2 regions of the Pseudoalteromonas sp. BSi20311 genome follow, and region 2 is predicted to be linked to the other one. Evidence: predicted binding sites of a transcription regulator. Region 2 holds the regulator's gene; the other holds the start of a gene.
What was found. The regulator MetJ, encoded in region 2, represses methionine synthesis genes. The targets are predictions, from matches to a motif close to TAGACGTCTAGACGTCTA.
Positions count from the first base shown of each region.

Region 1: a site for MetJ is predicted at 4,344-4,361, ahead of metK (methionine adenosyltransferase). Genes of this name have one in related genera too.

Region 1 covers NZ_BADU01000054.1:28,847-36,955, reverse strand. The annotation lists gene P20311_RS04870 (NRAMP family divalent metal transporter) at 1-898, opposite strand, end outside; gene hpf (ribosome hibernation-promoting factor, HPF/YfiA family) at 1,041-1,397, opposite strand; gene P20311_RS04860 (pyrimidine/purine nucleoside phosphorylase) at 1,588-1,902, opposite strand; gene tkt (transketolase) at 2,206-4,197, opposite strand; gene metK (methionine adenosyltransferase) at 4,463-5,614, shown strand; gene P20311_RS04845 (hypothetical protein) at 5,754-6,299, shown strand; gene P20311_RS04840 (5-formyltetrahydrofolate cyclo-ligase) at 6,318-6,914, shown strand; gene rpiA (ribose-5-phosphate isomerase RpiA) at 6,966-7,619, shown strand; gene serA (phosphoglycerate dehydrogenase) at 7,629-8,109, shown strand, end outside.
Region 2 covers NZ_BADU01000157.1:30,822-38,930, forward strand. The annotation lists gene P20311_RS16535 (malic enzyme-like NAD(P)-binding protein) at 1-759, shown strand, start outside; gene metJ (met regulon transcriptional regulator MetJ) at 829-1,149, opposite strand; gene metB (cystathionine gamma-synthase) at 1,348-2,595, shown strand; gene metL (bifunctional aspartate kinase/homoserine dehydrogenase II) at 2,645-4,990, shown strand; gene P20311_RS16555 (penicillin-binding protein 1A) at 5,039-7,513, opposite strand; gene P20311_RS16560 (pilus assembly protein PilM) at 7,645-8,109, shown strand, end outside.

The DNA.
Region 1 (8,109 bases), on a different contig from region 2:
GTGTGGTGCCAAACATACACAAAAACGCGATGGCAGATACCAAAGGCCTTGCCCACTCGCCAATAGTAAGTGCATACATATCAATCAGCTGTTTAGCAAAGGCTACACCGCCAAGCTCTATATTACTGCTTTGCCCATATTGCACTAACGCACCTAAACTAAAAAATACCAGCGCAAGCCCTGCGGTTAACCAGTAGCCTACATTAAAGTCGAATAAGCCTTGGCTTTTAGTCACACTTTGCTGAGTTTGTTTTTCTTTAAGCCACAACGAGCTCAGAGCCGAAATTTCAATAGGCGCTGGCATCCAGCCCATTAAGGCAACCATAAAGCCTAACATGGCAAGTTCATACGGTGAGGGGCCAACATAGTTTACAGACGCTACAGGGCCGTTATTTATAGCAATAACTAATGCGGTTATGGTTGCTATAGTAAGTAGCCCCATAATAGCTTTTGCAACGTTATCGAGCGCTTTAAAATGCCCCAGTAATAATATAATTAAACACACGGCCAATATTACCCAGCACAATAAGGTAACAGGAATACTAATAGGTAATGCATAGTGTAATAAGCTCGCAGTAAGCAACAATACGCCTGCGGTATTTACCACTGCGGCAATAATATTCAATGCAATAAAACTATAAAAATAGCCAGGCCCTTGGTTTTTATACCCTTCCACTAAACTGTTTTTGGTGGCGAGTGTGTATTCCATACCAAAACGAAAAAACGGGTACTTTAAAACGTTAACCACCACAATAAGCCAAAATAGCTGCCAGCCAAATAATGCGCCAGCTTGGGTCGATGCAACTAAGTGTGAGCCACCAATGGCAGCGGTGGCCATTAAAATACCTGGGCCGAGCGCCCCTAACCGAGACTTCCATGTGCTTTGTGTGTACTGCATTAACTTCTCAAATTTGGTGTGTTATGTGCTTTTATTATTAATTTTAATCATCAATAAACTGTGTGAATGCATAACTTACCTAATTTAAAGGCAATAAAAAAGAGCCCTTAGGCTCTTTTTAAAAATAACACATTGTTAGTTATTAATTTAAATCCATCTCTTGGATGATTTCGTGTGCTATTTCAGGTGTGGTACTTACAGGCTTTTCATGTAAGTTTGCTTTTATTTGCCCTTTACGATGCTTTAGTGCGGCATCGAGTTTTTTAGCTGCGCTTGAAATGGCTGGGTACATAACCTCGTTTTCCCCTTTAACTGATATTCGCGCACCTTCATAATTTGTACTAATTTCTGCTTGGAACTTGTGATGCTCTTTTGAAAGAATAATGTCGAGCGCTATCAATGATGGAAAATGACTCTCAATTTTAGAAAACTTTTCGTTAATGTGTTCTTTAATAGAATCAGTAACGTCAACATGGTGACCAGAAAGATTAATTTTCATAGGGTATCCTTTTTTATGTTACCTCATAGTTAGTATTGGGGGCTAAACGAATTAACACAAGAGAAAATAGCTAAATTTAGCAATTATTTATTACCGCACCTGATTTAGATCATTCATTTAGCATTAAGTATGCAAAAAGCCGCGTGATAGCGGCCTTTCAGAAGTGCTGATAATTTAATCAACTATATATTTATTCGGTGTATGAACAACAGTAATCTGCAAAGTCAGCGACTTTTACTTGGAATTTAACATTAGCATCTACGTTAAATGATTCACCTGCCGACATTGTTTGCCATTCACTCTCACCTGGCAGTAACACTTCCCATTGGCCGCCATTTAATTCCATCAATTCTTTTTTACTGGTTGCGAATTCAAACTCACCGGGTTGCATAAAACCTAATGTTTTTGTACTGCCATCACCAAATACCACGGTACGACTCGATACTTTACCGTCAAAATATACGTTGGCCTGTTTAACGACACTTACATTATCAAACTGAGACATCCTCACTCCTGTTTATTTAAGTTTATAATTTTAATTATGCTCACAGTGCCTGATACGAGAAAGGCTTGCAAGTTAAGTGCTTTGAAAATTACTCATTTAGAAGCCAAAAGGTTAAAAAATTAACGATTTTATAGGGAAATTTGCTTCGAGCAACGGGCTACGAGCTTCGAACAGATCTTTTGGTAATTTATGCACAAAGAGGACGAAGAGACGCTGCGCTTTAGAGGAAGTGATAAAAGTATAACTCATAAAAAAGCCCGCCCTGTTTACACAGCGCGGGCTTTTAAATGTTAAAGCAGTTGCTTAAAACAATGCGTTTGCTTTGTTAACGATGTTTTCTACGGTGAAGCCGAAGAATTCAAATAGCTCGTTAGCTGGAGCTGATTCACCAAAAGTAGTCATACCGACTACAGCACCATTTAGGCCGACGTACTTGTACCAGTAATCAGCAATACCCGCTTCAATCGCTACGCGACGTGAAACGCTTGCTGGTAATACGCTTTCTTTGTACTCAGGCGATTGATCTTCAAACGCATCAGTACACGGCATAGATACAACACGTACTTTTTTACCCTGCGCACGTAGCTCTTTCGCAGAGTCTTGCGCTAGTTGTACTTCAGAGCCGGTAGCAATAAGAATAAGCTCTGGGTTGCCGTCACAACTTAGGATGTAACCACCCTTTTTAACGTCGCTTAATTGCTGTGCATCACGTGCTTGTTGCTCTAAGCCTTGGCGAGTAAAGATTAATGATGTAGGACCGTCTTTACGTTCAATAGCTTGTTGCCACGCAATTGCCGACTCAACTTGGTCACATGGGCGCCAGTTGTAAAGGTTAGGCGTTAAACGCATGCTGGCAATTTGCTCTACTGGTTGGTGAGTTGGACCATCTTCACCTAAACCAATTGAATCGTGCGTGTATACAAAAATGCTTGGTTGCTTCATTAATGCAGCCATACGTACCGCGTTGCGTGCGTATTCCATAAACATTAAGAACGTTGCACCGTAAGGAATAAAGCCCTTATGAAGTGCAATACCGTTCATAATTGCCGACATACCAAACTCACGTACACCGTAGTAAATGTAGTTACCACTTGCATCATCGCATGTTAAGCCTTTAGAGCCATCCCAAATTGTTAAGTTTGAACCTGCTAAATCGGCAGAGCCACCCATAAACTCAGGTAGTAACGGACCAAACGCGTTTAATGCATTTTGTGATGCTTTACGTGATGCTGGGTTTGCTGGGTTTGCTTGTAACTGCTCAATATACGCTTGTGACTTTTCAGCCCAATCAGCGGGTAAATCTGAATTTGTACGGCGTTTGTATTCTGCTGCTAGCTCTGGGAAGGCTTGCTCGTATGCGGCAAATTTTTCATCCCAGCTTGCTTCAAGCTGTTGGCCTTTTTCTTTGTTATCCCACTGTGCGTAAATGTCAGCAGGGATTTCAAATGCATCACCCGTCCAACCTAAGAACTCGCGAGATGCTTTAATTTCGTCATCACCTAGTGGTGCGCCATGACAGTCGTGGCTACCTGATTTATTAGGTGAGCCATAACCAATTACTGTTTTACAACAAATTAGCGTTGGTTTGTCGGTCACGCTTTTTGCTTCGCTAATTGCAGCACTTACAGCATCGCTGTCGTGGCCATCAACGTCGCTAATTACATGCCAGCCGTATGCTTTAAAACGTGCAGGTGTGTCATCGCTAAACCAGCCTTCAACTTCACCGTCGATTGAAATGCCGTTGTCATCCCAAAATGCCACTAACTTGCCTAGGCCTAATGTGCCAGCAAGCGAACAGGCTTCATGAGAAATACCTTCCATTAAACAACCATCACCCATAAATGCGTAAGTGTGGTGATCAACAATGTCATGGCCTTCACGGTTAAATTGAGCGGCTAATGCTTTTTCAGCAATTGCCATACCTACGGCATTTGTGATCCCTTGACCCAATGGACCCGTAGTAGTCTCGATTCCTGGCGCATATCCATATTCTGGGTGGCCTGGCGTTTTAGAGTGCATTTGGCGGAAGTTTTTAATTTCGTCCAGTGGTAAATCATAACCACTTAAATGCAATAGAGAATAAATTAGCATTGAACCGTGACCATTTGAGAGTATAAATCGATCTCGGTCAGCCCACTCTGGATTTGTTGGGTTATGTTTAAGATAATCGCGCCATAATACTTCTGCGATATCAGCCATGCCCATAGGGGCTCCAGGGTGACCAGATTTGGCCTTTTGTACTGCGTCCATTGACAAGACGCGAATAGCATTTGCAAGTTCTTTGCGAGATGGCATGAATTCTCCTACCTTTATATGTATTTGCGCGGGTATTTATATACCTCCATTCTTACTTATTGTAGGGGCTGTGTGCAATTAAAAACCCATAAAAATAGGACATTATGAATATTTTTTAAGAACCATTTACTATTAGATATTTTATTTAGACGTCTAGGCGTAAAAAAACTATGCAAGTTCGCTTGTTTTAGATAAAATACGCGCCTTAATTTTTTAGCGCTAATACCGACGTTTGTGAAGCGCAATATTTGTGAGCATAATTACAATGGCAAAACATTTATTTACTTCTGAATCTGTTTCTGAAGGTCATCCGGATAAAATCGCCGATCAAATTTCTGATGCGGTACTTGATGCTATCCTAGAGCAAGACTCTCATGCCCGTGTAGCGTGTGAAACTTACGTTAAAACCGGTATGGTTATGGTTGGTGGTGAAATCACGACTAGCGCATGGGTTGATATCGAAGAAATTACACGTAAAACAGTACGTGAAATTGGTTACACACACTCAGATATGGGCTTTGATGCCGATTCGTGTGCAATTTTAAACACGATTGGTAAACAGTCTCCAGACATCAACCAAGGTGTTGATCGTACAAGCCCTGAAGAACAAGGCGCTGGCGACCAAGGCTTAATGTTTGGTTACGCATGTAACGAAACTGAAGTATTAATGCCTGCTCCAATTACTTATTCTCACCGTTTAGTGCAGCGTCAAGCTGAAGTTCGTAAAAGCGGCGAGCTTAACTGGTTACGTCCAGATGCAAAATCACAAGTTACATTTGCATACGAAAATGGCAAGCCAGTAGGTATTGATGCCGTTGTACTTTCTACTCAGCACAGCGAAGATGTATCGCAAAATGACTTAGTAGAAGCGGTAATGGAAACAATTATTAAGCCAGTACTTCCTGCTGAGCTTATTACTAGCGCAACTAAATTTTTCATTAACCCAACGGGTCGTTTTGTTATTGGTGGCCCAATGGGTGACTGTGGTTTAACTGGTCGTAAAATCATTGTAGATACTTACGGTGGTATGGCTCGTCACGGTGGTGGTGCTTTCTCTGGTAAAGATCCATCAAAAGTTGACCGTTCAGCGGCTTATGCTGCACGTTATGTTGCTAAAAACATTGTTGCTGCAGGTCTTGCCGATAAATGTGAACTTCAGGTGTCTTACGCTATCGGCGTTGCAGAGCCTACTTCTATCAGTGTTGAAACATTTGGTACTGGTAAATTAGAAGAAGCGCGTTTAATCGAACTTATTCGTGAACACTTTGACTTACGCCCTTACGGCCTAATTCAAATGCTTGACCTTGAGCGCCCTATTTACCTTCCAACAGCGGCTTATGGCCACTTTGGTCGTGACGAATTCCCATGGGAACGCACAGATAAAGCAGACGCACTTCGCGCAGCAGCTGGGCTATAAGCCACTTAGCTAATATTTAAACGGCCCTTTTTAGGGCCGTTTTGCTATGTGCACTAAGTTAGTCGTAAAACAGTCTCGAACTGTTTAACATTTTAGGTATATACTCTGCTTATACAATAAAGCGTATTAGGGATAAAAAATGGCCGACAATTTTCGTGTTATATTTGTAGGACTTGCAGAAGGCGCAGACAGCCAGGCAGTAACCACTGCACTGACAGAAAAGCTGAAAACCTCGCCAGAGAAGGTGGCTGCATTTTTTAATGGCAAACCGTTATTTGCCCCATGCCCTAAAGATAAAGCACTCAAGCAAGCCAAGTTACTTTCAACGCTTGGGATTAAAAGTAAACTTCAGCAAACTGCGGCTACACAAACGGCGTCTCAAACAGCTTACGACAGCCAACGAGATCAGCGCTTATTTGACGCCCTAGATTACATTACCAGTAGCCTAATTCGCCTTGAAGAAAAACTAGAAGATATTGAGCAACGCCTCCCTGAAGTTGAATTATCATTACCTGATGAAAATAATGAAGTATGGGAAGATGACGATTTAATGCTTGATGAGCCTCTCTCTACTGAGCCCAAAAAACGCGGCAACCTTGTTTTATATTCGCTGATTTCTACAGCCGTAATATTGCTTATTGTACTTGCTATGTACTTATTATTTCCTAATTTATTCTCTTTTTAATTACGGTTAAGTTATTTAATGAGTAATAATCGCGCACAAATAAGACACGATATTCGTAAAGCACGTAATAACCTATCAAAAAACCAGCAAGAATTAGCCGCCGAATCGCTTAAAGTGAATTTTATTCAACACTTAAAAAGCGTAAATTCGGCCAAAAAAAGCCATATCGCGCTTTATTTAAGTAATGATGGAGAATTAGATACCTCATTGTTAATTAATGAATTATGGAACACTGGCCAGGCTATTTACCTGCCCATAATCCATCCATTTAATGGGGCTAATTTACTATTTCAACGCTATGAAAAAAACTCACCCATGAGAGCAAATCGCTATGGTATCTTGGAGCCTAAGCTGAATTGCTCTCAAATATGCCCATTACCTGAGCTTGATTACGTTTTAATGCCATTAGTGGCATTTGATAAATTTGGTAATCGCCTTGGAATGGGAGGTGGGTTTTACGATAGAACATTGGCACGTTTATACGAACAACACTGGCAACAACCGCAACTTATTGGCCTCGCACATGCGTGCCAACAAGTCGATGAGTTACCGATTGAATCGTGGGATGTACCACTAAAAACGATCATAACACCCGATAAAACCTACTGTTGGTAACAACTAATCTTGTAAACTAACAGCTATTTTGACACCAATGAGCAGACAACAATGACACAAGATGAATTAAAAAAAGCAGCTGCGTGGGCTGCACTCGAGTTTGTAAAAGAAAACACCATAGTAGGTGTAGGTACAGGCTCAACCGTTAATCACTTTATTGATGCCCTAGGCACAGTTAAAGACACCATCGTTGGCGCAGTATCAAGTTCAGAAGCATCTACAGCGCGCTTAAAAGAGCTTGGCATAGAAGTGTTTGAGCTTAACGATGTAGCAGCACTCGACGTATACGTAGATGGCGCAGATGAAATTAACGCCTTAAATGAAATGATCAAAGGCGGCGGTGCGGCGCTTACCCGCGAAAAAATAGTGGCAGCAGTAGCAAAACAGTTTGTATGCATTGTTGATGATACAAAACTAGTCGATACCTTAGGAGACTTCCCACTGCCGGTTGAAGTTATTCCGATGGCGCGCAGCTATGTTGCCCGCGAATTATTAAAACTTGGCGGTGACCCTGTGTATCGCCACGGTGTTGTAACCGATAACGGCAACGTTATTTTAGACGTACATAATTTAAAAATTACCCATGCTAAACAGCTTGAAACACAAATAAATCAAATTGTTGGCGTAGTCACCAACGGCCTATTTGCAGAGCGCGGTGCTGATAAAGTAATTATCGGCACTAAAAATGGGCCACAAATTAAATAGGATATGGTTATGAGTAAGGTATCGTTAGCAAAAGACAAAATTAAAATTCTCTTGCTTGAAGGTGTTCACCAAAGCGCTGTTGAAACGCTAAAACGTAACGGTTATAGCAATATCGACTACGTTAAAACATCGTTGCCAGAGGACGAACTTATAGAGCGTATTAAAGATGTGCACTTTGTAGGGCTTCGTTCTCGTACTCATATTAACGAATCTGTATTAAACGCAGCTGAAAAGCTAGTCGCTGTAGGTTGCTTTTGTATTGGTACAAACCAAGTAGATTTAAACGCAGCACGTGAGCGCGGTATTGCGGTATTTAATGCCCCGTTTTCAAATACCCGCTCTGTAGCTGAGCTTGTACTTGGTGAAATACTGCTGTTATTACGTGGTATTCCTCAGCGTAATGCCGCTGCCCACCGCGGCGGTTGGTTAAAAACAGCCAACGGCTCGTTTGAAGCGCGCGGTAAAACCTTAGGTATTATTGGTTACGGCC
Region 2 (8,109 bases):
CAGCATGGTACGGCTATTGTAACGGCTGCGGGTATGCTAAACGCGCTGGAAGTACAGGGCAAAGCAATTGAAGATGCAATTATTGTATGTTTAGGTGCCGGCGCTGCAGCTGTTGCCTGTATGGAGCTTTTAATTAAATGTGGCGCGTTGCGTGAACATATTTATATGTTAGATCGCAAAGGAGTTATTCATACGCGTCGTGATGACTTGAATGAATATAAGCAATTATTTGCAAACAATACCGATAAACGTACTTTACAAGATGTAATTGAAGATGCCGATGTGTTTGTGGGTGTATCGGGCCCTAATTTATTAGCCCCTGAAGATTTAAAATTAATGGCTGATAGACCCGTGGTATTTGCTTGTTCAAACCCCGATCCTGAAATCGATCCGCAATTAGCACACGCTGCACGTAACGATTTAATTATGGCTACAGGTCGCTCTGATTATCCGAATCAAGTTAATAACGTATTGTGTTTTCCGTTTATTTTCCGTGGTGCGTTAGATGTACGTGCCAGTGAAATAAACGACGAGATGAAAATTGCTGCTGTAGAAGCAATCCGCAGTATTGCTAAAGAGCCCGTACCGGCTGAAGTGCTTACTGCCGCAGGCATCGACAAATTAGAGTTTGGTGCTAAATATATTATACCAAAACCAATGGATCCACGTTTGTTACCACGTATAGCTAAAGCGGTTGCGCAGGCGGCGGTTGATTCAGGTGTGGCACTAATTGATATGCCAGAAAACTACATGGCGTAATTGTTAAGTGTAAATTAGCGCAAAAAAAACCTCAGCATTTGCTGAGGTTTTTTTTGTATAAAGACCCTTCTAGTCTTCATTTAAAATAGGCACTTCTAGTCCCATTTCTTGCATTATTTTCTTCACTTCTTCAGGTACTTTTTCTGCGTTATCTTTACGCAAATCATCATCATTAGGCAGCGGTTGCCCGGTAAACGCATGCAAAAACGCTTCGCATAAAAGCTCGCTATTTGTTGCATGACGTAAGTTGTTTATTTGACGACGAGTACGTTCATCAGTTAATACTTTTAATACATTTAGCGGGATCGAAACGGTGATCTTCTTTACTTGTTCGGATTTTTTCCCGTGTTCTGCGTATGGGTGAATATATTCACCATTCCATTTAGCCATAAGATGTATCGTTGCCTCAGATTATAAATTGCTCACACAGCATCAAAGCGTGTAAATATGCGTGAAATTCTATCGGTTTAAAAAAGATAGTCAAATACTAGTTATTTAGCTATCTAGACATTTAAATGTTTTGACATCTTAAATTGCATGCGCTACCTTTTAGACGTCTAAACATCCAAATTAGTAAAGGTAGCGAAAATGAGTGAAAAAAATAAGGCAACAATTGCTGTTCGTAGTGGAATAGAAGCCGACAAACAGCATGGTGCGGTTGTTCCACCGCTTTATTTATCAACAACTTACTCATTTGCTGACTTTGATACAAAGCGCCAATATGATTATGGCCGCAGTGGTAACCCTAATCGTGACATTTTGGCTGAGGCGCTCACGGAGCTTGAAGGTGGCGCTAAAGGCATTATTACCGCAACAGGCATGGCAGCCGTTCACCTAACAACACAATTACTTAATAGTGACGATACGTTAGTGATCCCTCATGACTGTTATGGGGGCAGCTATCGCTTATTTACTTCGCTAGAAAAGCGCGGCTTATTAAAACTAGAAGTGGTCGATTTTACCAAAAGCGACAGTCTGACACGCATCCTTGCTATTAAACCTAAGCTGATTTGGATTGAAACACCTAGCAATCCTATTTTACGCTTAACAGATATTAAAGCGGTAACTGATACAGCTAAACAGTGTGGTGCACTGGTTGCCGCCGACAACACATTTTTATCGCCAGCATTACAAAACCCGATTAAGTTTGGCGCTGATATTGTGGTGCACTCAACCACAAAATATATCAATGGCCATTCAGACGTTGTTGGTGGCGCGGTTATCGCAGCGACTGCTGAGTTAGGTGAAGAGTTAGCGTGGTGGGCAAATAACATTGGCATCACCGGCGCGCCATTTGATAGCTATTTAACGCTCAGAGGCTTACGTACTTTAAACGTGCGTTTAAGGCAACACCAAGAAAATGCACTCGCCATTGCACAGTATTTAGAACGCTCCCAGTTTGTTGCCCAAGTTTACTACCCAGGTCTTGAATCACACCCTCAACATGCGCTAGCTAAGGCGCAGCAGCTTGGCTTTGGTGCTATGGTTAGCTTTGATATAAAAGGCGATATAAACGATGCTGCAGCGTTTTTAACGCGTTTAAATGAATTTAGCTTAGCGGAATCATTAGGTGGAGTAGAAAGTTTGATTTGTCACCCTGCGACTATGACCCACGCCGGTATGGACGCAACCGCGCGTGCAGAAGCCGGAGTAGGCGACACGCTTATTCGTATCTCGGTGGGTATTGAAGATGTAAATGATTTACTCGCTGACTTAGACAGGGTATTTAATTTGGTGCGCCTAGGGCAAGCCAATCTCGGCCTATCGGCAAAAAGTGGTGCTAGTGAATCATTTGGTTCAGCAAAGTTAAACGCGGCGCATCCGGCGTTATGGTAGTGCATACCAATCTTCAAAATACAAAACATAAATGCGAGTCGGTATTAATATGGTAAATCAGGTTCATAAATTTGGTGGTTCGAGTTTAAGCTCAGCGGATCGCTTTAAAAGTGTCGCAAATATTATTTTAACTCATGCTCAAGCTGGGGATTGTGTGGTGGTATCGGCTGCCGGTAAAACCACCGATACCTTAGTTAAACTGTGGCAAAGCTATCAACAGCAAGACACTCAAGCTATTGCTGATATTGTATTGCTATTGAGTAACCATCAAATAGCTCTGATTGAGCAATTATTAATAGCTAACGCTAAGCACCATGCGCTTGATTTACTTGAAACTGAGCTCAGTATTATTACCAAGCAGGCTAAGCAAGGAACATTAGCTGAAGCTGCGTTATTAGCACATGGTGAATTGTGGTCTGCAAGGTTACTAAGCGCTTACTTAGAACAGCTTAACGTTAGCGCTTGTGCCCATGACGCTAGGCAGTTATTTACGTTAGATGCCGGGCAGCTGCAGCATGCTAATAATCAGCAGCAGTGCTTAAAAGCCATAGAGACGAGTAAAATTAATGTAGTTACGGGGTTTATTGCGGCTGATTTACATGGTGAAACAGTGACCTTAGGGCGAAATGGCAGTGATTACAGTGCCACTTTATTAGCGCGGTATTGCAATGCTAAAAAAGTCTCTATTTGGACTGACACTCAAGGTGTTTTTAGTACTGATCCGCGTAAGGTTGCTAATGCGGTTAAGTATGCGCGAGTGTGCCGTGATCAAGCGAATTTATTAGCGAGGCTAGGTAATCCAGTATTACACGCTAAAACATTATCGCCATTAAAAGATACCGATATAGAATTAGTTGTTCGCAGTAGTTACGATCCTCAAGGCAGTCATACCGAAATAGTTAAACTAGGAATGAGTAAACAAAAACGCTTTTTAACCACAGTAAATAATGTGGATTTACTCATTGTTGATGATCTGAGTGAAGGCGAAGTAGCACATGTTAGCCAACTTATTCAGCATAGTTTGCATCACTTTGAACACGAAGGCGAAATCTACTTACTAGTCCCTGCGTCAGCGACACATCAGGTGGCTAATTATTTTGCTGGCCGCGCCAATATTAGTGAGTCAAACTTAAATGGGGTGGCGATTATTGCACCTGATCAAGAGGTAGCGCCGCTTGGTAAGCAAAGTGAAGCCTTATTACAAACACAATCTATCCAGCCTCGGTTTACCCATTACGGTGAGGGATATACGTTACTATTGACCGATCAAGTACTTGAAAGTGATGTGCTGAGCCTGTTACATGACAAGCTCATTAATAAAGCACAAGAAATAGCTTTAATTATTGCAGGACTTGGTAATGTAGGTGCTGAGTTTATGCGCCAATTACCTGCTCAACTAGCACGCTTATCAACCGATTTTAACGTCAAGTTAGTAGCGCTTTTACGCTCAGAGCAGATGCTGATGAATGCTAATGGATTAGACTGTGAAAGCTGGCAACTTCAATGGGAAAACCATGCAAGCTCCTATAAACAAGCCGATTTATTGTCATACATAGATACTCTTGAGTATGAACATAAAATAGTGATCGACATTACCGCCAGTGAACATTTTAGTCAGCTTTATAGTAAGTTAGTTGAATTAAACTGCCATCTAATTAGTGCTAATAAATACGCGGGAACCGCATCGCTTTCGTGGTATCAAACACTACGTGAAAGCCTTGCTCAACGTGGCTTACATTGGCGTTATAATGCAAGTGTAGGGGCCGGACTACCGATTAATTTTGCCTTGGCTGATTTACAAAATAGTGGCGATAAAATAACGCGAATAGAAGGCGTGTTTTCAGGCACGCTGTCATGGTTATGCAGTATGTATGATGGCAGTAAAGCATTTTCAGATTTAGTTCTAGAAGCGCAAGCTTTGGGGTTCACAGAGCCTGATCCTCGAGAAGACTTATCTGGACGAGATATGCAACGTAAGTTGCTTATTTTAGCGCGTGAATTAGGTATTGAATTGGAACTTGATGACATTTCTTTATCCGCTTTGATGCCCGATGAGTTAAGTGCAGGCAGCTGGAATAACTTTATTGATAATAAGGCTCGTTTAGATGCATTTATTGAGCAGCATGCGCAAGCGGCTCAGCAACAAAATGCTGCACTGTGCTACACCGGGTTATTAGAGTTTGAAAACAACACGTTAAACGCTAAGGTAGGGATTACCTATGTACCAAAAAGCGAAGCGGTTGCGAATTTGACCCCTGGCGATAATATTTTTGTGATTAATACCCAGTGGTATAAGCAAAACGCATTAGTGATACAAGGCCCCGGTGCGGGTAAAGAAGTGACTGCTGCTGGCGTTCACTCTGACTTATACTGGTTGGTACAAAATATTAGTTAGACCATCAAAAAGGCCGCTAATTTGCGGCCTTTTTACTGTTCGCTATATTTAAAATAGCTCTTCTTCAGTTTTAGTGTTTTCTTCAAATATATCATTTGGTTGTGATAACACATACTTGGTAGGAGCGGTGCCTTTTTCAAAGTATTCAAAACGGCTGGTGTAATCGTTTTTATGACTTAATAATCCGGTTTCTAAATCAATACGAATAGAAACTAAGCCTTCAGGTGGTTCGATTGGCGCAGCAGGTTTACCATCCAGTGCGGCGCGCATAAAATCAACCCATGCAGGCTGAGCTGTTTTTGCGCCTGACTCAGCACCTGATATTTGACCACTTCCTAAGTTGTTATTGTAGGTTGAGCGTCCCAGTGTATTACCTGGGTTATCAAAGCCAACCCAAACTGATGTCATCACATCGCGGTTAAAGCCACTAAACCAAGTGTCTACAGAATCATTAGTCGTGCCTGTTTTACCAGAAAGATCGCGACGTTTTAGCGCTTGTGCACGCCAGCCTGTTCCACTCCAACCGGTTTTATGTGACCAGCTACCGCCACCCCAAATAGCACTATTCATTGCGCTGGCAATTAAAAATGCATTTTGTTTAGAGATGATCTGCGGCGCACAATTTGGTGCTACTTGCTCACCTAGCATTAGCGAGCTAGGTGTTGTCGTTTCATCATCACAAATAATGGTGGGATTGGTTTTAAATAACGTATTACCCATTGCATCTTGGATTTGTGAAATAAAGTACGGCTCAATTAGGTGACCGCCATTAGCAAAAGCACTCATCCCACGAGCTAATTCAAGCGGCGTAATGGATGCACTGCCTAATGCCAGTGACTCACTACGATTTATATCTTTATCGTCAAAACCAAATTTTAATAAATGATCGGCTGTTCTTTGCAGTCCAACGCCTCTTAATAAGCGTACGGAAATTACATTCTTAGATTGGGCTAAAGCACGACGAATGCGAATTGGACCATTATAAATAGCTGGGCTGTTTTTTGGTCGCCATGCAACGCCTTGGCTCTTATCCCATTGATTTATAGGAGCATCATTTAAAATTGACGCTAGTGTGTAGCCTTTTTCAAGCGCAGCTGAATATATAAACGGCTTAATATTTGAGCCTACTTGGCGTTTAGCTTGTACAGCTCGGTTATATTGGCTTTGTTCAAAACTATATCCACCAACAATGGCTTTTATGCGCCCGTCTTGTGGGTCTAAAGAAACAATGGCGCTCGCCGCTTCAGGTATTTGACTTAAAATATAGCTATTATCGTCATTTTTGCGCAGCCATATTTGCATGCCTGGGGTTAATATATCGCTTGCTGTTTCAGGCGCAAAGCTTTGGCGATAGCGTGTAATAAACTTACGTGCCCATTTTAGGTTATCCCAAGTAAGGGTTGTGCGCTCGCCGCTTTTAAGTATAACTTCAGCGCTTTTATCGCTCACGCTTAACACCGCAGCCGTTTTTAAAGGGCCAAATTCATTAACAGCTTTTAAAGTGTTTAATAATTTCGACTGCGTTAATGGCGGCTCTGTTTGCGGATCCCACAATATGGCTTCAGGGCCTCTAAAACCATGGCGCATATCGTAGGCATGTAGGTTATTAACTAGAGCTGTTTGTGCTGCTTTTTGAACATCTGATTCAACAGAAGTGTACACTTTAAACCCTGAGTTATAGGCTTTATCTATACCGTAGCGTGACACCATTTCTGCTCGTACCATTTCTGAAATGTACGGCGCATATAAGTCAATTTCAGCTCCATGAAAATACGCGGTAATTGGTTGGTTAGTGGCTTCGTTATACTGCGCTCTTGAAATATACTTCTCTTCAAGCATTCTTCCTAACACCACATTTCTTCTTGCTTTAGCACGTTCTGGATTACGAATAGGATTAAGTGCCGAAGGAGCTTTTGGTAAACCAGCAATCATTGCCATTTGCGCAAGAGTTAACTCTTTTAGTTCTTTACCATAATAAACTTGCGCCGCAGCACCAATACCAAAGGCACGATTTCCTAATTCTATTTTATTTAGGTAAAGCTCAAATATTTCATCTTTTGAGAGGAGGTTTTCGATATGAATGGCAATAAATATTTCTTTTACTTTACGAATGTAGGCTTTTTCTCGTGTTAAAAAGAAGTTACGAGCTAATTGCATGGTAATAGTACTGGCACCTTGCTTTTTCTCACCAGTAGAAATAAGTACTAGCGCTGAGCGCACAATACCAATTGGATCAATACCGATATGATCGTAAAAGCGGTTATCTTCAGTTGCCAAAAAAGCCTGCAATAAAGGCTGGGGAATTTGGTCTATAGTTACAGGGATCCGTCTTTTTTCACCAAATTGGTTGATTAAAAGCCCATCTTTAGTAAATACTTGCATAGGCGTTTGTAATTGCACGTTTTTTAAAACTTGCACGCTGGGAATATCGGATTTAACGTAGTAATAAAGGCTGAGCAATGTAATTAGTGCAAGTAATGCACAAATGATCAAAAATTGTAAAGTTCTTTTTAATAAAATCACTGATATTTCCCTAAACGGACTCCCAATTACAGGTTGAGACTGCTAGTATATATTGATTAAAAATTGAATAATATTTTTTAAGATATAAATTATAACTTGTTTATTATTAAAACAAAGGCAAAGTTGCAAACATGCTAAGTCAACTAATAAAAAAACCGTCACCAATGATGGTAGGTATTGATATTGGATCGCACTCTATCAAGGCCGTACTTTTAAGTGAAACAGAAACTGGGCTTCGACTAGAAGCACTTGCAATTGAACCTATGCCAAAAGGCGCTATGAGCGAGCGTAATATTCAAGATATTGAAGCAATTGGTAATGTGATAATCAAGTTAAAACGAAAGCTACCAAAGTCGCTAAAATTCGCGTCTGTTGCCGTCTCTGGGCAAACCGTGATTACCAAAGTTATTTTCATGGATGTTTCCTTAAGCGACGCTGAATTAGAGTCGCAGATTGAAATTGAAGCCGACAGCTTAATTCCTTACCCACTAGATGAAGTGAGTCTTGATTTTGAAAAGCTCTCTACAAATAGTGCTGACCCGAGCAAAATAAATGTACTGCTCTCTGCCGCTAGAACCGAAAGCGTTGAAGCCAGA